One region of the Bacillus sp. NEAU-Y102 genome, then DNA from elsewhere that is predicted to be linked to it. Evidence: riboswitches for the same ligand, from Rfam matches in the RefSeq annotation. Region 1 holds a riboswitch; the other holds the start of a gene.
What was found. A riboswitch is a leader RNA that binds a small molecule or an ion and turns the genes downstream of it on or off. The one in region 1 is predicted to bind cyclic di-AMP.
Positions count from the first base shown of each region.

Region 2: linked by a shared signal. The riboswitch ahead of ACYFX0_RS26890 (SipW-dependent-type signal peptide-containing protein) and the one ahead of ACYFX0_RS14590 (APC family permease) in region 1 are both predicted to bind cyclic di-AMP.

Region 1 is NZ_JBTWFK010000005.1:113,737-125,915, reverse strand. Features, by position in the region: gene ACYFX0_RS14640 (peptide ABC transporter substrate-binding protein) at 1-296, shown strand, start outside; gene ACYFX0_RS14635 (GNAT family N-acetyltransferase) at 348-878, opposite strand; gene ACYFX0_RS14630 (response regulator transcription factor) at 1,021-1,719, shown strand; gene ACYFX0_RS14625 (HAMP domain-containing sensor histidine kinase) at 1,685-2,785, shown strand; gene ACYFX0_RS14620 (M23 family metallopeptidase) at 2,857-3,717, shown strand; gene ACYFX0_RS14615 (Nramp family divalent metal transporter) at 3,777-5,072, opposite strand; gene trhO (oxygen-dependent tRNA uridine(34) hydroxylase TrhO) at 5,552-6,511, shown strand; gene ACYFX0_RS14605 (hypothetical protein) at 6,669-8,144, opposite strand; gene panE (2-dehydropantoate 2-reductase) at 8,320-9,264, shown strand; gene ACYFX0_RS14595 (hypothetical protein) at 9,329-9,457, opposite strand; cyclic di-AMP (ydaO/yuaA leader) riboswitch at 9,598-9,744, shown strand; gene ACYFX0_RS14590 (APC family permease) at 9,889-11,715, shown strand.
Region 2 is NZ_JBTWFK010000014.1:14,521-26,699, forward strand. Features, by position in the region: gene ACYFX0_RS26880 (hypothetical protein) at 77-463, shown strand; gene ACYFX0_RS26885 (hypothetical protein) at 477-710, shown strand; cyclic di-AMP (ydaO/yuaA leader) riboswitch at 971-1,116, shown strand; gene ACYFX0_RS26890 (SipW-dependent-type signal peptide-containing protein) at 1,216-1,320, shown strand; gene kdpF (K(+)-transporting ATPase subunit F) at 1,320-1,397, shown strand; gene kdpA (potassium-transporting ATPase subunit KdpA) at 1,417-3,084, shown strand; gene kdpB (potassium-transporting ATPase subunit KdpB) at 3,098-5,188, shown strand; gene kdpC (K(+)-transporting ATPase subunit C) at 5,205-5,786, shown strand; gene kdpDN (KdpD-like non-kinase potassium sensor) at 5,843-6,997, shown strand; gene ACYFX0_RS26920 (MFS transporter) at 7,020-8,201, opposite strand; gene ACYFX0_RS26925 (MarR family transcriptional regulator) at 8,342-8,803, shown strand; gene ACYFX0_RS26930 (patatin-like phospholipase family protein) at 8,932-9,786, shown strand; gene ACYFX0_RS26935 (hypothetical protein) at 9,913-10,116, shown strand; gene ACYFX0_RS26940 (NCS2 family permease) at 10,200-11,501, opposite strand; gene ACYFX0_RS26945 (SDR family oxidoreductase) at 11,703-12,179, shown strand, end outside.

The DNA of each region.
Region 1 (12,179 bases):
ACCCAATTAGTTATTTAGAGTTATTTACGACAGGGAATCCGAATAATAAAATGAATTATTCTAATGTTCGTTACGATGAATTAATAAAGAAAGCGAAAACGGATTTTGTACTAGATAGGGAAAAACGATGGGAAGCGTTGCGAGAAGCCGAGCAGGTATTATTAGAAGATGCTGCGGTGGCGCCGCTTTATCATATTGGCTCAGCGTATGTACAAAAGGAGTATGTAAAAGGGATTGAAAAACATCAATTTGGTGGTGTTTATACTTATAAGAATGCTTATATTGCTAATGAATAAATACAAAAAACCTTACTTTTTAAAAGTAAGGTTTTTTACACATGAATTCTATTAAACCGATTTTAATAAAGCGTAAAAATTCGTATCATATGGGATATCATCTTGATACATATAATTTTTTAGAACGCCTTCTTTTTCAAAGCCTAATTTTAATAGTACTTTATTGGAAGCTTCATTTTCAAGAAATACAATTGCCCCGATCCGCTTTAAATGAATCGTATGGAAACCGTATGATATAACCTCAGAAACAGCTTCAGTCGCATATCCTTTTCCCCAGTGTTCAGGTAAAAAGGCATAACTTATATTGGCTCGTTTATGCTCAGAAGACCAATCGTGAAAACCAATGGTACCGATGAGTTCTTTCTTGTCTTTTAATTCGATTCCCCATTTTATACCGTTTCTTGCATTGTAACTGAGCTTAAAGTTATGAATGATTTGTTTCACTTGATCAACATCTTGTAACGGTTTTTGGCCATAATAGCGCAGTACATTAGTATTAGAAAAGCATTGTAATATACGCGGTGCATCTTCTTCGGTAAGTTCTCTTAAAATGAGTCGGTCTGTTTTCAATATAGGAAACATGCTTTCACTCCATTTCTTTTGAAACTAGAATGTGTTGTTATTATATAATCTAGTCTGAAAATAAAGATTATTCAAGAGGGGAGTATGGTTTTAATTTATGATAAAATTAATTGTGGAATATATTTCAAAAAGAGGTTTGTATATGGAGAAAAATTCAATTTTAATTGTAGATGATGATCAAGATATTGTTCAATTTATAAAAGTGAATCTAATGCAAGAAGGTTTTAAAGTTTTTAGTGCTCATAACGGAGAAGAGGCTTTAGAAATAATAAATAATAACAGTATTCAACTTGCTATTTTGGATATTATGATGCCTCAAATGGATGGTATAGAACTTTGTAGAAGGGTTAGAGAGAAACATAGTTTACCAATTATGTTTTTAAGCGCGAAATCATCGGATGTAGATAAGGTAATTGGATTTAGTACTGGGGCAGATGATTATATTGTGAAGCCGTTCAGTACAATTGAATTTATCGCAAGAGTGAAAGCTCAATTAAGAAGGTATACATATTTCAACCAAAATGCTGTTCAAGTAATGGAAAAGAAAATAAATATTAGAGGTTTAGAAATAGATGAAGTGTCGAGAACAGTAATGTTATATGGAGAAACAATGAATCTTACGAAAACTGAATATGATATTTTGTACTTAATGGCCGCTGCAAAGAATCGTGTGTTCACTATTGAAGAAATATATGAGAGCGTTTGGAAAGAAAGAGCCTATGAAAGTAATAATACAGTAATGGTTCATATTGCAAGATTAAGAAATAAAATTGAAGAGAATCCAAAAGAGCCGAAGTTTATTCAAAATGTTTGGAGAGTCGGATATAAAATTGAAGATTAAATCATTACAAGGCATTAGAGCTAAGTTTTTTATTGCATTCATATGTAGCATTTTGTTAGCAACTGTAAGTATAATAGCGTTTCAAATTGTAATTGGAAATATATATAGTCATGTTACTGCGTTAGAGGAAAAATATTCATTTTTATATTTTATAGTTTTTTTGATTTTTACTACAACATACTTTGCATTCATGACAAAAACGATGATGAAAAGATTATCTCAAATTAATAAGAACGTGAAGAAAATAAGTGATGGTAATTTTGAAATACATATACCTATTTCGAAAAGCGATGAGATTGGTGAACTAGCGGCAAATGTTAATAGAATGGCGAAAAGTTTAAAAGAGTCTATTGAGAATGGAAAAAAATTACAGGAAATGAAAAATGAAATGATTAGTAATATTTCTCATGACTTACGAACGCCAGTTACATCTTTAATAGGTTATGCGGACCTGTTAGGAAATAAACTTCATTCAAATGGAGAAGAATGTGAAGAGTATGTAAGTATATTAAAGCGAAAAAGTTATGAATTAAAAAATCAAGTAGATGATTTATTAGAATACTGTCAAATAAATTATAGAGAGATTGAATTACATAAAGATGAAATAGATATGAAAGCATTAATTGAACAAATCATGATTGACTTTGTACCACAATTAGATGATGCCAATATGAGCTTTTATATTAAAAGTGATGAAGTGCTACATGTAGAAGTTGATGTGGCACTTATAGTGAGACTATTTGAAAATGTAATAGGTAATAGTATTATGTATGGAAAAGATGGAAAGGAAATTGCAATTGGAATTTCCAATAAAACAATGAATGTTGAAGTAGAAATTAAAAATTTTGGACAATGCATTCCGAAAGAGGACCTTCCTTACGTTTTTGAGAAATTTTATCGTAGTGAAAAATCACGTAGCTCTCATACGGGTGGGAAAGGAATAGGACTTGCAATTTCGAAAAGTATAGCACAGCTCCATCAAGGGGATATAACTGTACGTAGTAACGATAAAGAAACAGTTTTTACTGTAAAATTACCGCAGTATAAAAAAGTAAGAAAGTCGTAAGTATTTCTTTCATATGTCGTAATTTTTACTTTGTATCATTGAGAAAAAGGATATGAGAGTAGGGATACGACATGTGGAAGAAATTTTTATTAGTAATTATAGTTCCTTTTTTAATTATAAGTTGGAGTTTAATTTATGTAGCTAATGGTGTTACATCAGTCTTTGTTTGGTGGAGTATACAGGCTTTTAGTGTAATTTCAGTTTTTCTCTTAATAGGATCAGTAATAATGTTTTTTTTGAACGGCATTTTTAGAAAGCGGATAGATAGAACGCTACTTTTAATTATTCTGTTTTCTATCATTGGAGCTTGGCCTGTCGGTTGGTTTGCTAATATAGGTAGAATTGCTTATCCAGCAGATATACAATCGATGAGTCCTAAAGCAGTAGTTCGTGTTCCTTTGAATGAACGAGCATTGATAGGTTGGGGTGGTGATCGGTTAGAAACGAACTATCACGTTATAAAACCAAATGAAAGGTGGGCATATGATATCCTTATGCCGCCTGCTGAAGTGAAAAGTAGTATGTTAGAGGATTATGGAATATATGGAGCAGAAGTAATGGCACCAGCTTCTGGAACAGTTGTATCTATTAATAATGATGAAAAAGATGTAGTTCCAGGAGAGGATGATTTTCAGTCGATGGCGGGGAATCATATTTATTTACGACTAGATGAATCAGGGACATTTTTGATTCTTGCCCATTTAAAGAAAGGCTCAATTAAAGTGAGGGAAGACCAACATGTAAATGAAGGAGAGGTTCTTGCTCAAGTCGGTAACTCCGGAAGTTCAAGTGAGCCGCATTTGCATATTCATCATCAAAGGCAGGATCCGTCCAAAGTAAATATGTTTTTTGCGGAAGGATTGCCACTTTACTTTCGAACTGAAAATGGTGTCATGATGCCGGAAAGAGGGACATACATAAGTGGTAAGTAGAAGAAAATCATTTCATCCAAAAAGGGTATTCCAAATTAAAATTGGAATACCTTTTTTCATTACCCTACAAACGTTTGATACAGTAAGAAAATATTTAAAATGATAACGAGTGCTGCAATTATCCATGCGATAAATGTTGTTATACGGTGGTTAACGAGTGCACCCATAATCTTTTTATTACTTGTAAACATAATAAGTGGCACTAGTGCAAATGCAATACCAAATGATAAGACGACTTGACTCATAACGAGAGCGTAAGTTGGATTTACACCTAAAGCGATAATAACTAGTGGTGGAATCATTGTAATAAATCGACGTAAATATAACGGAATATGCATGCGAATGAATCCTTGCATAATAATATCACCTGACATTGTACCGACAGAAGAGCTTGATAAACCTGCTGATAAAAGTCCAATCCCAAATAATGCAGCCGATACAGGACCTACTAAGTTGGTAAATTGAGTGTAAGCAACATCTAAATCTTCAACGTGCATACCGTTTTTAAAGAATAGTGCAGCTGCTACAATTAACATACTTGCATTAATTGCTCCAGCGATAACCATTGCAATAATAATATCGATAAATTCGAAACGAAAAATCTTTTTCTTTTGTTCGTCAGTTGTTCCAACCACGCGGCGTTGTGTTAATGCAGAATGCAAGTATATTGCATGCGGCATAACTGTCGCACCTAAAATCCCTGCTGCAAGTAATATACTGTCTACACCTTGGAATTTCGGAATAAATATTCCTGAAAGAAGGGGACTTAATTCTGGTTTTGCATAAAAAACTTGGATCCCAAATGCTATTACTACAATAAAGATCATCCCTGTAATAATAGCTTCTAGTGAGCGAAATCCTCTGCGTTGAAACTCAAGAATAATAAATGATCCGACTGCTGTAATTAAAGCAGCTGGTAACATAGGTATTCCAAATAATAAATACAATCCGAGTGCTGCCCCGATAAATTCAGCTAAATCTGTAGCCATAATAACGAGTTCACCTTGTATCCATAAGCCGATAGACACAGGCTTTGGAAAGTTTTCACGAGCTATTTCGGGTAAATTGTTTCCTGTAGCAATTCCTAATTTAGCCGATAAAGTTTGGATTAATACAGCCATTAAGTTAGAAGCGAATATAACCCATAATAGTAAATATCCATATTGTGAACCAGCTGCGATATTTGTAGCAAAGTTGCCAGGATCAATATAAGCAACGGACGCGATAAAAGCGGGCCCTAAAAATGGTAACAGTCTTTTCCAGCCTTTTGTTTCTCCACTTAAAGCTAAGTGAGCTGATTGTACAGTTGTACTTTCAGAAGGGAGATGTTCATCTTTTGTTATATCTTTATTCATAGTAGTTTTCCCCTTTAAAATGTTAACTTGATGAAATTATTGTATTTATTCTTACTCATTATTTCAATACATTTAAATATGTTATGTGATAATTTCATTTGAACACGAAAGTTTCCTTAATGCAAATTATATGCCTTTATGCAATGGATGGTGTGATAATGTAAAATGAATTGGGAGTTTATGGTGTGATGACATGGGGAAACATAGTGAATTAAAGGGCTGTTTTTGAAATTTATGTGAACATAAAGCCGATAATACAGCATATTAATTGATGGAATTGCATTTGTATGATATATAATATATTGGGATTACAACATAACCATAGTGTTTTGATGTGTAATCTTGTTTTTTTATTTTTGTTAACTGATAGAAAATAGTATAAAGAAAAGAAAATGGGATTCATTTTCTTATTATATATGTTTTGATATGAACGTTAACTTATACATGATTTTAAAAATTAGATAGGTGGTAGAAATACATTGGCAACTACAAAACCATACAGAGTATTACTATATTACATGTACACAACAATTGAAAATCCAGAAGAATTCGCGGCAGAGCATTTAGAATTTTGTAATTCACTTGAATTAAAAGGAAGAATTCTTGTAGCAAAAGAAGGTATTAACGGAACTTGTTCTGGAACTGTAGAGCAAACAGAAAAATACATGGAAGCAATGAACAATGATCCACGTTTTGATGGTATCGTATTTAAAATAGATGAAGAAGAAGGGCATGCATTCAAGAAAATGCACGTACGTCCTCGTCCAGAATTAGTTACACTTCGTCTAGAAGATGACATTAACCCACACGAAATAACTGGGAAGTATTTAGAGCCAAAAGATTTTTATGAGGCAATGAAACAAGAAGATACAGTTATCATTGATGCACGAAATGATTATGAATTTGATTTAGGACACTTCAAAGGTGCGATTAAACCTGATATTGAATCATTCCGTGAATTACCAGATTGGATTAGAGAAAACAAAGAAACACTTGAAGGTAAAAAGATTTTAACTTATTGTACAGGCGGAATTCGTTGTGAGAAATTCTCAGGTTGGTTAGTTCGTGAAGGTTATGAAGATGTAAGTCAGCTTCACGGCGGAATTGTAACGTACGGAAAAGACCCAGAAGTACAAGGTGAGCTTTGGGATGGACAATGTTACGTGTTTGATGAGCGTATCGCTGTACCAGTAAATCAAAAAGAACATGTTATCGTTGGTAAAGACCACTTTACAGGTGAACCATGTGAGCGCTATGTAAACTGTTCAAATCCAGAATGTAATAAGAAAATTTTATGTTCTGAAGAAAACGAAGCGAAATATTTACGTGCATGTTCTCATAAATGTCGTGTAAGTCCACGTAACCGCTACGTAATACAACATGAATTAACGGAAGAGCAAGTAGCTGCTGCATTAGAGAAAATCGAAGCAGGGAAGTAAGCTGAATTCGTATAATAAAAAGGTACTCCAAGCTTTATTTTGGAGTACCTTTTTTGTTATACGGTTCTGTCATTTGTCGGTAATTCGATATATTTGAAAAATCGCTGATAAAAATTTCATTTACTGCAGCATACCACATATTTGGAAATAACCTTCTTTAATTTTTATCCTCTTTTTCTTTTACAGCAGACAGTACAGTTTGTTTTACCCATGCTTTTCTTCTTTTGTGCTGCACAGCCCATTGGTATAACCCTTGAGCCCCTAAAATAAGTGAAATGACAATGCCGCTAATCGCAATTAATAGAGCGAAAAATTCAAGAGGTGACGATATTTTGTTTGAATCGGTGTTTCTTAGAAGATCGATCATAGTAAACCCTAACATTTGGCCTACTACAGAGTAGAGCGTTAAAATTAATAATAAGAGACTATCTTTTTTTGAGGCGACATTTTCTTGATATTTAAACAAACTATCAAGATTTTGTTTCGCGTTCGAGTATAAAACCTCAATATTAAAAAGTTTTCTTAAGCGGAAGAAAATATCTTCACTTTGTGATTGAGATACTAATTCTAAAGAAAAATAATTAGCAGTGAACGAATTAATCGAATAAATTAATTTCTCTATTTCATTAGTATCTTGTTCAATATTTAGCTCAGCATAGGCGTTTGCCATTTTTAATAAAACAATTTTATGGAATAGGTTTAATAATAAAGCGTAATAAAATTCTCCGTACATTTGACTAGCAAGTTTATCGATTTCGCGTTCTCCTTCATTTGTTACACATGTAAAAATATGTTCTTCCATAATGAAATAACGATTTGGAGCCCATCTCTGGTAAGCGTGTTTTTTTAAATAGTTATGAATGTAAGGAAGGTTACTTGCACTCACATATGGCTTACCATCACTTGTTAATCCGGAAAGACTGGAAGTACGATAAACATCCACTTCATTAAGTTCCATACCTTCTTTTAGTGACAATAAAGTTTGGACGTACATTCTCTGGTCTTCAAAGAAAGGGAAGGTTTGAAAGTATGAACTTCTTAATCTCTTCTTTTCAAAGAAATCAGTTACGCCATGAAATAAATAACCAAAAATGAATTTTTCAACTTGGGAATACTTTTTTCCGTTACATTCAATACAAATAGACTCATTTGTATCAGTTTTAGTTTCAAGTACACGGAAGCGATCTGCGAATTCGATTGCTTCAGATAAAGTCATGTTTGGAGCAGTGTTTACTTCTGTTCGAATTGTTAAGAAGCCAAGTTCATAAGGACAAAGTGTTACATCAATAGAGTGTATCTTGAATGGAATTGAAATAAGGTTTGTTGTTAAATGTCCAGTTAAGTTAAGATCTTTTGAATAACGTTGCAAGCCCTTTTGATGCTCTGAGTGAGGAAAGAGAATTTTATTTGTAAATGAGAGATAGTATGCTTCCATATTTTGATGTGAAACTTTAAACTCCCCATAATATGTATTTTCATCATCGAGATGATCGAGCCGAAAAGGACGAAAATCGTTTTTTTGTAAGAAAGGGAACATATTTTGTTCATATCCAGTTTTAAACGAAAACGGGAATATAAATTGGAATATAGCTGTTGCTACACCTTTTTCCTCAATTGTTTGTATTGCCTCCATCTACATTGTTTCCTTTCCATATATGCTATAGAAACAACATGCCCAAATTTATTTGAAAATAACCACTGTTTTATACTCAATTGAGAGTGAAAATTCAGCTTATTTAGCAGAGGACATGTATAATGTTATGTATACTAAAAGTTGTAAAATTGTATTTTGAAAAGGGGGATGCTGTATGCGGATTTTAGTATTAGGCGCTGGTGGAGTCGGAGGGTTTTTTGGTGGCAGATTAGTCGAAAAGGGAGAAGATGTTACATTTCTTGTTCGTAGTAAACGGAAAAAACAATTAGAGGAAAGAGGACTTGTAATCCGAAGTGTTAACGGGGATTTTTCCTTCCAACCGAAATTAATAACGAAAGAAGAGAGAACTTCTCCATTTGATGTCATTTTATTTTCAACAAAAGCGTATCACTTAAACGAGGCTATTCAAGATTTGAAGCCGTTTGTTGGCGAAAATACTGTAATCATTCCATTGTTAAATGGTATCGCTCATTTATCACTACTACAAAAAGAATTCGGCGAAGAAAAAGTAATTGGCGGTTTATGCTTTATCGAGACGACATTAAACGATCAAGGAGAAATTGTACAAACTAGTGCTGCCAACAGACTTGTGTTTGGAGAAATTAAGTCTCAAAATTCAGAGAGAGTAAAGCATATTTCTAAAGCATTTGCAGGTACGAAGTCTAGTTTTGTTTTAAGTGAAAATATTACGCAAGATATGTGGCATAAATATTTATTTATTACTGTAATGTCAGGTGTGACAACGTTAATGCGTGCACCAATTGGACCAATCCGTGAAAGTGAAGGCGGCCGTGATTTTATCCGTAATGTGTTTGAGGAATCTGTACAAATCATGAGAGTATTAGGAGCTCCAGTAAAGGGAAATATTGCCCAGGAACATATGAAAACGATTGATAAAATTTCGTATGATATGAAGTCATCGATGCAGCGTGATATGGAAAAGGGTTCATTTATTGAAGGGAAGCACTTGCAAGGATATTTACTGGATGTAGCAGAGAAATTTTCTATAGCGGCACCATTATTAGGAACTATATATCAAAATTTAAAGGTGTATGAAGAGATGACCTTTAACAAATCTGTAATAGAATTAGATGTATGAAAAAATAAAAAAGATAGCAATATATAAGTGTATTGCTATCTTTTTTATTTTTTTGTATGACAAATCATTTATTTCTTTTCGTTCTATCTGTCAAATTTATTTCCTGTTCACGTTTACCATATAACTGATTAATTTCATTTGCTACTGCATCTAAATATGAATCGGAAAAAATAGGCTTCTTTTCTTTAGACATATGGGTCTCCTTTGTGGATTTTTTAGTATTCATTATGTATATTTCTCAGCGGATTATGCGCAATCATTTTAATTTTTTTCTTATTAAAAATTTTTGTTTACTTTTTGAAAATAAAGGAGTATTATAATCCACAGTTTCAATTTTCTAAATCGCTGAAACCGCATGGTACGGGGGACCCGTTTTTACGGATTAGTACATAATCCGATGGGGTGAATCCTTGAAAAAGGTAGGGCTACTCATAGGCCCGAATCCGACAGCTAACCTCGTAAGCGTTATATTGAGAAGGAAGGTGGAGCTTGTGCGACAAAAAAAATAATGTCTACAAGTCTATTTCGCTATGGCTTGTAGACATTTTTTGTTTTCTGAAGAAATAGTTTACTGGCTGTAACAAGCAGAAAAGTTCGTACAAAATTATTGGAGAGTGGACAGCATTGGTTTCATCTATTAAAAGATTTTTAATTGGAAGACCGTTAAAATCAACGGAGCTTGGAGAACAAAAGCTTAATAAAACGAAAGCTTTAGCTATTTTATCTTCTGACGCATTGTCATCAGTTGCTTACGGTCCAGAGCAAATTTTAATTGCTTTAGCAGGTGTTGGAGCGATCGCCTATTGGTATTCCATTCCGATCGCTGTTGGGGTATTAGTATTATTGACAGCCCTTATTTTATCTTATCGTCAAATTATTTTTGCTTATCCGCATGGCGGGGGAGCGTATGTTGTATCAAAAGAAAATTTAGGGATGAATCCAGGCTTAATTGCTGGAGGATCTTTATTAGTTGACTATATTTTAACTGTTGCGGTAAGTGTGTCCGCGGGTACAGATGCAATTACTTCTGCGTTTCCTAGCTTACATGCACATAACGTAATTATTGCGGTTATATTTGTTATATTAATTACGATATTAAATTTAAGAGGAGTAACGGAATCAGCTTCCGTGCTAGCATATCCTGTTTATTTATTCGTTTTAGCACTATTTATATTAATTGGTGTGGGCATATATAATATTTTAACTGGTCATGTTTCACCTACTTTACATGCGCCGATTGGAACACCAGTTGCAGGAATTAGTTTATTTTTATTACTAAGAGCATTTGCATCAGGTAGTTCTGCTTTAACAGGTGTTGAAGCAATTTCAAATGCAATTCCGAACTTTAAAGATCCTGCGCCAAACAATGCTGCAAAAACATTGCTTGCAATGGGTGCATTACTTGCTGTGTTATTTTCAGGAATTGTATTTTTAGCTTATTATTACGGAGTGACTCCGAGTAAAGAAGTAACAGTTGTTTCTCAAATTGCTGAACAAACATTTGGACGTAATTTCATGTACTATTTCATACAAGGTACAACAGCTTTAATATTAATTCTCGCTGCTAATACAGGCTATTCTGCATTTCCTTTATTAGCGGTTAACCTTGCAAAAGATAAATTCATACCGAGAATGTTTACGATTAGAGGAGACCGTTTAGGTTACTCAAACGGTATTATTATACTTGGAGTTGCTTCGATTATTTTAATTGTAGCTTTCCAAGGACAAACAGAACATTTAATTCCACTATATGCAGTAGGTGTATTTATTCCATTTACACTTTCTCAAACAGGGATGGTATTAAAATGGCTTCGGGAAAAACCTGAAGGATGGGCTTTAAGATTAACGGTTAATTTAATTGGTGCAGTTATTAGTTTTATCGTAATGAGCATGTTCTTTTTAACTAAATTTGCACAAGTTTGGTCGATACTTATTTTCTTACCTGCAATCATATTCTTATTCCACAGAATTAAGAAGCACTATGATGCGGTAGGTGATCAGTTAAGTTTAAAAACTTGTGAACCACTTGTTCCGATTAAGGGAAATGTAATCGTCGTTCCGGTAGCTGGTATGACTCACGTAGTAGAAAATTCATTGAACTATGCTAAGGCTCTTTCGGCAGATCAAGTTATTGCTGTATATGTTGCTTTTGACAGGGAAGAGGAAAAGAAATTTGAAGAGAAATGGAAAAAGTGGCAACCTGAAGTTAGGCTTGTTACATTACATTCTCATTATAGAAGTATTATCCAGCCGCTAACGAAGTTCATCGATACAGTGCAATATAAGGCAAGTGAATCGAATTACCGCGTTACGGTCGTTATACCACAGTTCATTCCGAAAAAAGGTTGGCATAACATTCTTCATAATCAATCCAGTTTACTCATACGTGCGTATTTACTTTATAAAAGAAATGTTGTTATTACGACAGTTCCATATCATTTGAAAAAATAAGAAGATTTTTTAAGGATAGCTTCGTGAAAATGAAGCTATCCTTTTTGTGTATATGCTATGCATAATTGCATATGGGCTCGAAAATTATATTTATATAATTTTATCAGTTATTTTCAAGTAGTGTTTTCTGTTGTGATATGTAGATATTTCAATCTATAAAGTGAATCGGATTATATTTTGAAATAAGGACACGAAAGCTTGAAAATAAAGGGAATGAAAATACTTCTTTACGTTATATAAACAGCTGTGTTTAAATGACCTTACAGTACAAAACATATATGAAAACAAAACGAAATTTCATATTTACGTATGTTGTTTAGTTTAAAATGAATAATATTTTTATGTAATATATTCACTGTGTGAATGTGGGGATTTCGATGAAATAGAAAATTTATACAATATTATTCATACTAAACACATATGAAAAATAATAAAATGTTTTGTGATGATAAGTAAGTACTGTA
Region 2 (12,179 bases), on a different contig from region 1:
CACTTCATCGATCTGATTAGTATAGGGGAATATCAATCTATGTTTGATTTCTTTTATACTAAGGAGGATGAGGTACATGGAACTAACACTTATTTGTGTTGGAGAAGAAAGTAAGGTAGATAGTTTAAGAGATCTAGTATCATTTCAACATGAGTTAATTATTTTTACGGCAAATGAAGAGATAGCGGCTGAAGTTAGGAATTGTGGGTTTGATTGGACTTATAGTTGCAGTAAGGAGCAGGACTTTACTAGTATTTTTGAGTGTATTAAGAAGGTGATTTTACTAGGGGATGAGCTTCCAATCGTTAGTTTTTTCACAGAACACATTCGCTTTTCTTTTCAAGCACCTATTACTGTTGTTACAAGGAATAAACGATATCCAGCGAGGCTCTATGAAACAATTGGAGCTAAGTTTGTCGTGTTTACAAATTGTGATAATATTTCTTTTTTATTTTTTGAATAGAGCGGGGGAAGAAATGATGAAGGTACTATTACTTGGAGATATAGCAAATCGTTGGGCAGTATCGGTAGAGCGAGTTCAAGAATTGGTTCAGATCGATCCCCTTTTTCCAGGGCCGTATATTATATTACCATCAAAAGATGCTTTGTATTTAGAGGTGGATATTACCGAATATGAGCAGCTACATGCAGAATTGTCACAGGTTTATATTCGCGGGAGAAATTTACGTGCTTTTTTACGAGGAGAATAAATAGTGAAATAAAAAGAGCGAATGCTAAGTGCAACAAGCTATGCACTTTATGTCATTCGCTCTTTTTATTTCGTATTGAAAAGATCATTTCTGTGAAAATGAAAGAAAAGACGAGTAAATAGATGAAAGAATATTAATAATACTCAATGTAAGCGTTTAAATAGATGGATATTTTCTTATTTTCAGTAATTTACCCCTTTACAAGTGAAATATAGAGGAGTATATTTACTCTCATAAATCATTCATAAAATTTCCAAAAAAACCTAAAATCGCTGAGTTCCAGAAATGGAGCGGGGGAACCAATTTTGTGCATCGTCACTTGGGGTGAATCTTTCAGTTTTGAAAGTAGGGCTACTCTTTAGGCCCGAATCCGACAGCTAACCTCGTAAGCGTTTAGAGAGGAGGTTTACTTTTTGTTGTTCATTTTTTGAACACTGAGTAGAGCTCAGTGTTCTTTTTTAATATTTAAATGGTAAATTTTAACAAAATGAAGAGAGGGATAGTTATGTTAGATGTTGTAATGGTCGGGATTTTTATTTTATTAGTTGCATCGATGGCAAGTCTTGCAAGTTGGTCAGATAAAGTTGTGAAAGAAGGAAAGCAATCATGATGATTGTCTTATCGGTTATAGTCGCAGCAATTACAGTGTATTTAGTGTATGCATTATTAAATCCAGAGAAGTTTTAATTAGGGGGAATCATTCATTATGATTTGGGTTGCAGTCATTATTACAATGCTCTTGTTTATTTTAGTAGCAAAGCCAATGGGGATTTATTTAGAAAAAGCTTTTCAAGGTAGCAAAATGCTAGATAAAGTATTCGGCCCTTTTGAAAAACTTATTTTTAAAATTACGGGTGTAAAAGAATACAATCAAACGTGGAAACAGTACGCATTATCATTAGTTTTACTCAATGGATTTATGATTGTTGTCGTATATTTCATTTTCAGATTACAAGGTGTGTTGCCGCTAAATCCAGCACATATTGAAGGAATGGAGCCTACGCTCGCTTTTAATACAGCAATTAGTTTTATGGCTGATACAAACTTACAGCATTATAGCGGTGAAAATGGTTTATCTTATTTATCACAATTAATCGGAATTACATTTTTAATGTTTGCAGCACCGGCAACGACATTAGCACTCGTTATGGCATTTATAAGAGGGCTCGCTGGAAAAGAACTTGGTAACTTTTTCGTTGATTTTACGAGAGCACTAACGAGAGTGTTTCTTCCTATCGCATTTATTGCGGCGCTAGTCTTTGTCGCACTTGGTGTACCGCAAACGTTAGATGGAGCGGTTACAGCACAAACGATTGATGGGGCAAAACAAAGTATATTACGTGGGCCTGTTGCATCATTCGTTTCCATTAAGGAACTTGGAAATAACGGCGGTGGATTTTTCGGAGCAAACTCTACGCATCCTTTTGAAAACCCAGGACAAATGAGTAATATTTTGCAAATGATGCTTATGATGTTATTGCCAACAGCACTTCCATTTACGTACGGACGAATGGTAGGAAATAAAAAACAAGGTCGTATTCTCTTCGTATCACTATTCATGGTGTTTCTACTAGGATTTATAACAATTACGACATCTGAACTAAACGGGAATCCGGCATTAAATGGAATGGGTATCGAACATGTACAAGGAAGTACAGAAGGGAAAGAAGTACGATTTGGAACAGTATTTTCTTCACTATACGCAACGGTAACGACAGCTGCTGAAACAGGCGCCGTTAATACGATGCATGATACGTTAACACCAATTGGCGGTTTAGTTCCACTTGTAAATATGATGTTAAACACAGTATATGGCGGCGTTGGAGCAGGTTTTGTAAATATTATTATGTATGCAATTATTGCAGTGTTTATATCTGGGTTAATGGTTGGACGGACACCAGAGTTTTTAGGTAAAAAGATTGAAGGTAAGGAAATGAAATTAATTGCGGTCACGATACTATTTCATCCATTGCTCATTTTAGGCTTTTCGGCATTAGCTCTTTCAACAAATTTAGGGACGGATGCTATTTCTCATTCCGGTTTCCACGGTTTAACGCAAGTTGTATATGAATATACATCGTCAGCTGCGAATAACGGATCTGGATTTGAAGGATTAGGAGATAATACACCGTTTTGGAATATTACGACTGGTTTAGTTATGTTTTTAGGACGTTACTTCAGTTTAATTACGATGCTAGCTGTGGCAGCTTCGTTGAAAGAAAAAACGGTAGTGCCAGAAACAGTCGGAACGTTCCGTACAGATAATAGTTTATTTGGTGGTATCTTTATCGGAACAATTGTAATTGTTGGTGCATTAACATTCTTCCCGATGTTAGTACTCGGACCAATTGCAGAATTTCTTACATTGAAGTAATGGAGGGTAAATGATGAGACCGGTAGTAGTAAAAGAAAAACAATTAAATGAGTCACAAATACATGCTGTAGAAGATGAAGTTAGACAAGCGAAAACGATGGATCGTGATATCGTAACACATGCGATGAAGCAATCCATTGCGAAATTGAATCCGAAAGTCATGATAAAGAATCCGATTATGTTCGTTGTGGAAATTGGATTTATCATTACGTTCATTTTATCTTTTCTTCCAAGTAGTTCTAGTAGTATACCAGGTTGGTTTAATATAACAGTTTCTCTCATTCTATTATTTACAGTTTTATTTGCGAATTTTGCAGAAGCATTAGCAGAAGGTCGTGGTAAAGCGCAAGCCGATTCTTTAAAGCAGTCGAAGAAAGATGTGTTTGCAAATGTTGTAAAAGAAAATGGAGACATTGTCCAAGTTTCAGCAACTGATCTGAGAAAAGGTGACGTTGTTATCGTAAAACAAGGAGAAATGATTCCGAATGATGGCGAAGTAATCAAAGGGTTAGCATCTGTAGATGAATCTGCAATTACAGGGGAATCAGCTCCTGTAATAAAAGAAGCGGGCGGCGATTTTTGTTCCGTAACAGGCGGGACGATGGTCGTAAGTGATGAGATTACAATTGTCATTACGAGTAATCCTGGTGAATCATTTATTGATAAAATGATTTCGTTAGTAGAAGGAGCTGCTCGTCAAAAAACGCCGAATGAGATTGCTTTAAATACAGTATTAACGAGTTTAACGCTTATTTTCTTAATCGTTGTTGTGACGTTGCCGATTTTTACAAACTATTTAGGATTTCAAATTGATACAGCTGTACTTGTAGCGTTGTTAGTTTGTTTAATTCCAACGACAATTGGTGGTTTATTATCAGCAATTGGTATTGCCGGGATGGACCGCGTGACAAAGTTCAATGTGTTAGCGATGTCGGGTAAAGCAGTAGAAGCTGCGGGTGATATTAATACAATCATTTTAGATAAAACAGGTACGATTACTTTCGGGAACCGAATGGCACATACATTGCTTCCTGTAGGAAATGAGACGATTGAGCAAGTAGGGAAATGGGCCGCGATTAGTTCAGTTTTAGATGAAACACCAGAAGGTCGATCAGTTATAGAATATGTAAAAACGAAAGCTATATCATATAATCGAGAAATTGCAGAGCAAGGTGATTTTGTTCCGTTCAAAGCAGAAACGAGAATGAGTGGTGTGGATTTACAGGACGGAACGAAAGTGAGAAAAGGTGCTGTAGGTAGCGTAATTGAATGGGTTAGGTCACAAGGTGGAACGATTCCGAAAGATGTAAATCAAAAAGCAGATTCCATTTCCAAAGAGGGCGGGACACCACTTGTAGTTGCAGTGGATAATCGTATTTACGGTTTAATTTATTTAAAGGATACAGTAAAGCCAGGTATGCGTGAGCGTTTTGAACAATTGCGCCAAATGGGGATTAAAACGGTTATGTGTACAGGTGATAACCCGTTAACAGCAGCAACGATTGCAAAAGAAGCAGGGGTAGATGAGTTTGTTGCTGAGTGTAAGCCAGAAGATAAAATTGCGGTTATTAAAGCAGAGCAAGATAAAGGGAAACTTGTAGCGATGACAGGTGATGGTACAAATGATGCGCCGGCATTAGCGCAGGCTGACGTTGGATTAGCGATGAATAGTGGTACGACAGCTGCGAAAGAAGCAGCGAATATGATTGATTTAGATTCGAACCCGACAAAAATTATTGAGGTTGTAGGGATTGGTAAGCAATTGTTAATGACGCGTGGTGCGTTAACGACGTTTAGTATTGCGAACGATATTGCAAAATATTTTGCAATCATTCCAGCGATGTTTACACTTGCGATTCCGCAAATGGAGGCATTAAACATTATGAAACTAACATCACCACTGTCAGCGATTTTATCAGCATTACTATTTAATGCAGTTATTATTCCATTACTCATTCCATTGGCGATGAAAGGTATCGCATATAAACCAATGAGTTCGAATGCACTACTTGGCCGAAACCTACTTATTTATGGACTTGGCGGAGTGATTGTACCATTCATTGGAATTAAAGTAATTGATATAATTGTCGGCTTGTTCATATAAGGAAGAGGGGAAAAAGATGGCGAAGAAACAAAGTATACTATCACCAATTATCCGTATTACTTTTACATTTTTAGTGTTGTGCGGGCTTGTATATCCGCTTATTGTTACTGGTATTGCACAAGCAGTAATGAAGGATAATGCGGATGGAAGTCTAATATATAATGATAAAAATGAAGTGATTGGTTCTAAATTAATTGGTCAAAACTTCACGGATCCACGTTATTTTCAAGGGCGTGTTTCTAGTATTGAATATAAGGCTGAAGCATCTGGTTCAAATAACTATGCACCATCTAATCCAGATTTAGAGAAACGAGTAGAGAAAAGTATTGAAGAGTGGAAGAAACAAAATCGGGCTGTTCCGGTAACAGAAGTGCCGATTGATCTAGTGACGAATTCAGGTTCAGGGCTAGATCCTGATATTAGTCCGCAGGCAGCTTCTGTGCAGGTGGATCGTATCTCTAAATTAACGAATATTCCGAAAGAAACGCTAAATCAGTTGATTAAAGATCAAACAGAAGGTGCTGCACTTGGCTTATTTGGAGAGAACCGCGTAAACGTTTTAAAGTTAAATTTAGAATTGCAGAAACTACTGAAATAGAAACAACGCTACCTCAATCTAACGGATTGAGGTAGCGTTGTTTCGAAAGAAAGGTTGTGAGTGTTTTGTATGCGGATGACTATAAACCAACTTTTCAAAGGCGAACACCAGAAGAGTATTTAGAATATATTCGTCAGCAAAACCGCGGGAAGTTAAAGTTATATGTAGGAGCGGCTCCAGGAGTAGGAAAAAGTTATAAAATGCTCTTTGATGCAAGAGAAATGAAAAAGGATGGTACGGATATTGTAATTGGTTTAATTGAAACGCACGGTAGAAAAGAGACGGAAGAAGCAATTGCTGATTTAGAAAAAGTTCCTTTAAAAGAAATAGAGTATAAAGGGAAAGTATTTTATGAACTCGATGTGGAAGGAATTATAAAACGTGCACCGCAAGTCGTTGTTGTGGATGAACTTGCGCATAGCAATATTCCTGGATCTAAAAATAAGAAACGTTATATGGATGTACAGGAATTGCTAGATGCCGGTATATCCGTCTTATCAGCTTTTAATATTCAACATTTAGAAAGTGTTCATGACATTGTTGCTCAAATTACGAATGTTAAAGTGCGAGAACGTATTCCAGATTTTATTTTACAAAAAGCAAATGAAATTCAGCTCGTTGATGCAACGCCGGAAGTATTAAGGAAGAGGTTAATAGATGGAAAGATATATAAGGAAGAAAAAATAGAGCAAAGCTTACAAAATTTCTTTACGCTTAATAATTTAGGGGCACTAAGAGAATTATCACTTCGGGAAGTGGCAGATGATATGGACGAGAAAATTAGCCAAACAGTAATAGAACCGATTGGTGTAAAAGAAAAAATTCTTGTTTGTGTACAATACAGTTCGACAGCGGAGAAATTAATACGACGGGGATGGCGCATGGCTGATCGGTTAAATGCTGAATTGTACGTATTAAACGTTGAGAGGGAAAATATAGATTCTATTTCAGCTGGGAAAAAGCAGACGATTGAAGAGTGGAAGTCGTTAACGAATCAATTTGATGCGAGTTTTGTTTTAGAAGAGGCAAAAGGAAGAAAGCCAGCGGATGTTATTATTGAAGTTGCGAAAAGACTACAAGTAACGCAAATTTTACTCGGACAATCAGCAAGAACAAGGTGGGAAGAAATTCGAAAAGGTTCAATTGTAAATGAAATTATGAGAGAAACGAAGTATATTGATATTCATATCGTTGCAGATCAAAGAGTTTAGAATAGAGACCATCTATAGGTCTCTATTTTGCTTTTTGTACAGCCTGAAAACGTAGCATTTTCAGTGCGCATAAAATGATAAATAGAAATGTAATTGCACCTAGGAAGAAAATCCAAAAGTAATTTTGATTAAATACAAGAAATCCACCTACAAGTGGCCCTGTGCCCATACCGAGATAGCGTATGAAGTTATACATACCGATGGCTGTTGCGCGTTCTTGTACGAATTCTTCCGTTAATAAAGTAGTGTGAGTTGGCATAGAAAGTCCCATACTAAAACCGTATAAAGATGTAACGATAATGGTGAATGGGATATTGATGCTATATGTGAAAGAGAATAAAGTGACACATATAATATTGAAGAAACTAGTGATGAATAAAGCTTGCTTTGTTGTGAGGCGTTTTTGCAAAAGCTTGTAGCAATAACTTCCTAACATAATAGAAAGGGACATTGGTACAAATATAAGGCCAATTTTACTTGCAGTTAAGTGAAATGAATTTGTTAAAATGCTCGGTAAAAAAACGAGGAAGCAAAAGTAAATACAAAATTGAATGAAGCCAATAAGAGTAATAGAAAATCCAGTTTTATTTTTTAAGATAAACCAGTAATTCTTTTTTGCTTGCGGTTGTTTACTTACAGTTGGTTTTGTTTCTGGAAGTAGTGAAATATTTATCGTTAATAAGAGAATGCCAAGTATAGATAAAAAGAGAAATACGGATACGTGGCCATTTATACTGCCTAGATAACCACCAATGAGAGGGCCGATCGCAGGTGCAAGAGCAAGTAACATTTGATACAGGCTCATTGCTTCTCCTCGTTCTTTTCCTTCAAATAAATCGCCGATAATCGTTGCTGCTACTACAGGTATAGCTGCTATTCCTATAGCTTGAACAGCTCTGAAAAATAGAAATACATATATGTTCGCTGAAAAAGCACATCCGATTGAACCAATTGTACTAATGATCAAACTAGGGATAAGGACAGATTTTCTCCCTCTTGTATCAATCAAAGGTCCATATATGAGCTGCATAATCGCAAGAACGAATGTGAAAAGGGAAACTGTTACATTTACAAGATAAAGAGAAGTGTGAAAAGAACCTTGAATCATGGGCAAGATAGGCGTGTAAATATTTTGAGCGAAGGAACCGAGTAAGGCACTCATACAGACGACATATAAAATGAAATGTATTTTGGATTTTTTCATCTTGTTAACCTCCTTGTCATTTAGTTTCCTTGGAAACTAAATTTATTTTAACATGATTTTCTCACTTGTAAATATGAAAAAATGATTTTAAAATGGTATATAGTTAATTTGTTTCTTTAGAAACTCAGGAGGCGAACGGATTGGATTATGCAACGAAACAAATGGAAATACTTTCGGACATTCGTACACTTTTGCATAAAAAAGAAGAACATTTGAAAGGGCAAAATGAGAAATTTCTTCGTGAGACAGGTATAAGTGGTATGTCTTTATCTGAGTTACATGTGATCGAGTGTATCGGGAAAAATGGTTTGATGAATGTAACTGCTATTACGACAGAAATGGGAATGACGAAGGGTGCAATCTCTAAAATTTGTACAAAGTTGTTTCAAAAGAAATTCGTTGAGAAGATGCAAATGTTAGATAATCAAAAAGAAATCTTCTTCCGTTTAACGGAAAGCGGAAATGAAATATATAAAGCTCATGATAAATTACATAAACAAGCTGAAGAAAAGTGGCTGTTATTTTTAGATAGATATACGAAAGAAGAGCAAGATTTTATTCAAAGATTTATAAAGGATGTCTCCAACCATTTGGAAATATAATTGGAAGAAAAAACTCCTTTTTCTCAAGTCTTTTGAATATAATTTCTGAAAGAACTCATATATAATAGAAAAAGATACTTAACATGGTGAATAATTAAAGAGTCAATATATATAGAGGAGAGAGTAACATGCTTGAAAATACGGGGTTAGTATTAGAAGGCGGCGGTATGCGTGGTGTGTACACGGGCGGGATATTAGAATACTTTATGGAACAAGATTTATATTTTCCATATGTAATCGGTGTATCAGCTGGTGCTTGTCATGCAGCGTCGTATCTTTCCAGACAAAGAAATAGAAATAAAACAGTAAATATTGATTATGCATCACACCCAAAATACTTATCGTATAAAAATTTATGGAGAAAACGCCAGTTATTCGATATGGAGTTCATTTTTCATGAGATTCCAGAAAAGCATGTTCCGTTTGATTTTGAAACATACTTTAATAGCCAAGAGCGTTTCCTTGTAGGAACGACAGATTGTGAAACAGGACAGTCTGTTTATTTTGAAAAAGAAGGAACGAATGATGATGCACTAAATTTATTACAAGCATCTAGTTCATTGCCTTTCATTGCACCTGTAGTAAATTACCGTGGTAAGCAATTATTAGATGGCGGGATTTCGGATCCAATTCCAGTTCGTAAAGCACAGGAAGATGGTTTTAAAAAATCAGTCGTTATTTTAACGAGAAATCATGGTTACGCGAAGAAAAAATCAAAGTTTGGATGGGTTGCAGCGAAAGCTTATAAAAAATATCCGAACCTTGTTAACACGATGCTGAATCGTTATGAAGTGTATAATGAAACACTTCACTACATTGAAAAAGAAGAACAAGCTGGGAATTTATTTGTTATTCGTCCAGAAGTGCCGCTTCAAGTAGATCGTATGGAAAAAGATACAGCAAAACTACAAAATCTATATGAGCAAGGCTATGAAGATGCAAAGAGACAGTTTGCAGATTTGCAGGCGTTTTTGCAAAAATAATAATTAGGCTGTGGAGATGGAGTTCTCTGCAGTCTTTTTATTATTGGTTTCAATACCGAATGTTGGTTATACACGTTTTTAGATTATGGTATAATATGGATAAAAGTATGTGAAGAGGTGATACATATGGAAAATGTATATAAAGGTCTTAGACATACTGGATTTACTATGTTGCTTATTTTTGGTGGTGTATTTTTACTGCGCTGGTTCATTCATGATGAAATGCTACTAGATCAGCTTATTGGGTTGAGTGTAGGGATGGTAATGGTTATTTCGTCAGTGTTCATTCAAAAGTACAGTAAAGAATTACAAGTAAATGAGAAGTGTTAAAAGTAACAAAAGAAAAGTAGAGCATCTAATTTCGATGCTCTACTTTTCTTTTATAAATAAAAAATCCCTCTTTATGAGGGATTTTAATGTGGTAAGAAAATTAATTGATAAGCAAACAAAATTCCAAATACATATACAAGTGGGTGAACAGCACGGAATTTACCTTTTGCCACTTTCATAAGTGGGTATGAAATAAATCCAAGTGCGATACCTGTTGCGATACTTGATGTAAGTGGCATGCTTAAGATTACTAAGAATGCTGGGAATGCTTCATCAAATGCGTCCCAATCGATGTGGCGAACTGAACCCATCATAAGACTACCAACGATAATTAATGATGGTGCAGTAATAGCTGATACACCAGAAACAGCACTTACTAATGGGCCGAAGAATGCTGCTAGTGCGAATAGAACAGCTACTGTAACAGTTGTTAAACCAGTACGACCACCAGCTGCAACACCAGCAGATGATTCAATGTAAGCTGTTGATGGTGTTGTTCCGAACATAGAACCGATTGTTGCTGAGAATGAGTCAGATAGAAGAGCTCGTCCTGCTTTTGGAAGCTTTCCGTCTTTCATAAATCCACCTTGTTGTGCAACGCCAAGTAATGTACCTGTTGTATCAAATAATGTAACAAGGAAGAATGAGAATACAACGCCGTATAATCCGTAGTTAATTACGTCAGATACAGCAGTAATTGGATTGGAAACGATAATTCCTTCTGGTAATCCAGGCATTGATGTAACACCGTTTGAGAATGTTAATTGTCCTGTGAAGAAAGCGATAATACCAGTTAATAGCATACCGATAAATAGTGCGCCATTTACATTTAAAGACATAAGGATAATAGTAATTCCAAGTCCAGCTAATGCTAGTAGAACTGGAGCAGAGTGAAGATCACCAAGTCCAACTAAGTTTGCATCATTTTTTGTAACGATACCTGTTAAACGTAAACCGATAAAGGCGATAAATAGCCCAATACCAGCAGTAATTGCATGTTTTAAGTTTTCAGGAATTGCTTCCATTAATTTTGTACGGAAAGATGTAAATGATAGCAAAATTAAAATCATACCTGCTACGAATACAGCAGAGAATGCAATTGCGAAAGTCATGCCTTCATGCGCTTTTACAACAGAGTAAGAGAAGTAAGCATTTAATCCCATACCTGGTGCAATTGCGATTGGTAAGTTTGTAAAGATCGCCATAAATAATGTTCCGACAACAGCAGCGATAATTGTTGCTGTAAATGCTTGTTCAAATGGAACACCTGCATCCCCAAGGATGACTGGGTTTACGACAATGATATATGCCATTGTTAAGAAGGTAATAATACCTGCCATAATTTCAGTTTTAATAGAAGTTTTATGTTTTGAAAGGTTAAACATATAAACATCCTTTCTGTTTACGAATAATTTTCACAACAGTTATATATAATATTCGTTTTTTAACTATTTTGCAATAGTTTTGTATAAAAAGTTTACAACAATTCATATTTTGTGTCTTAAATTCGAATATTAATCGTAACTTGATGTGTGAATTTCAGTTTTTATTATGCACATTATAAGGAAAAGGAGTTGAAAGAAGCTATGCCACAGCAAAAAAACTTTGTAACAATGCCAGCGCAACATCAAAATAAACAGCCTGGTATTGAATCATTAATGAATCCACTTCCGCAGTTTGAAGATTCAAATTATAAAGGTAGCGAAAAGTTAAAAGGAAAGAATGTATTAATTACAGGGGGAGATAGTGGGATTGGACGAGCTGTTTCCATCGCTTTTGCGAAAGAGGGAGCAAATATTGCGATTGCTTATTTAGATGAGGAAGAAGATGCAAATGAGACGAAACAACGTGTTGAAAAAGAAGGAGTAAAGTGTGTATTGTTGCCGGGTGATTTAAGTGATGAACAGCATTGTAAAGATGTTGTTCAAGAGACCGTCCAGCAGCTAGGTAGTTTACAGGTTTTAGTAAATAATGTCGCGCAGCAATATCCGCAGCAAGGACTAGAGTATATTACAGCAGAACAGCTAGAAAAGACTTTTCGTATTAATATTTTTTCTTATTTT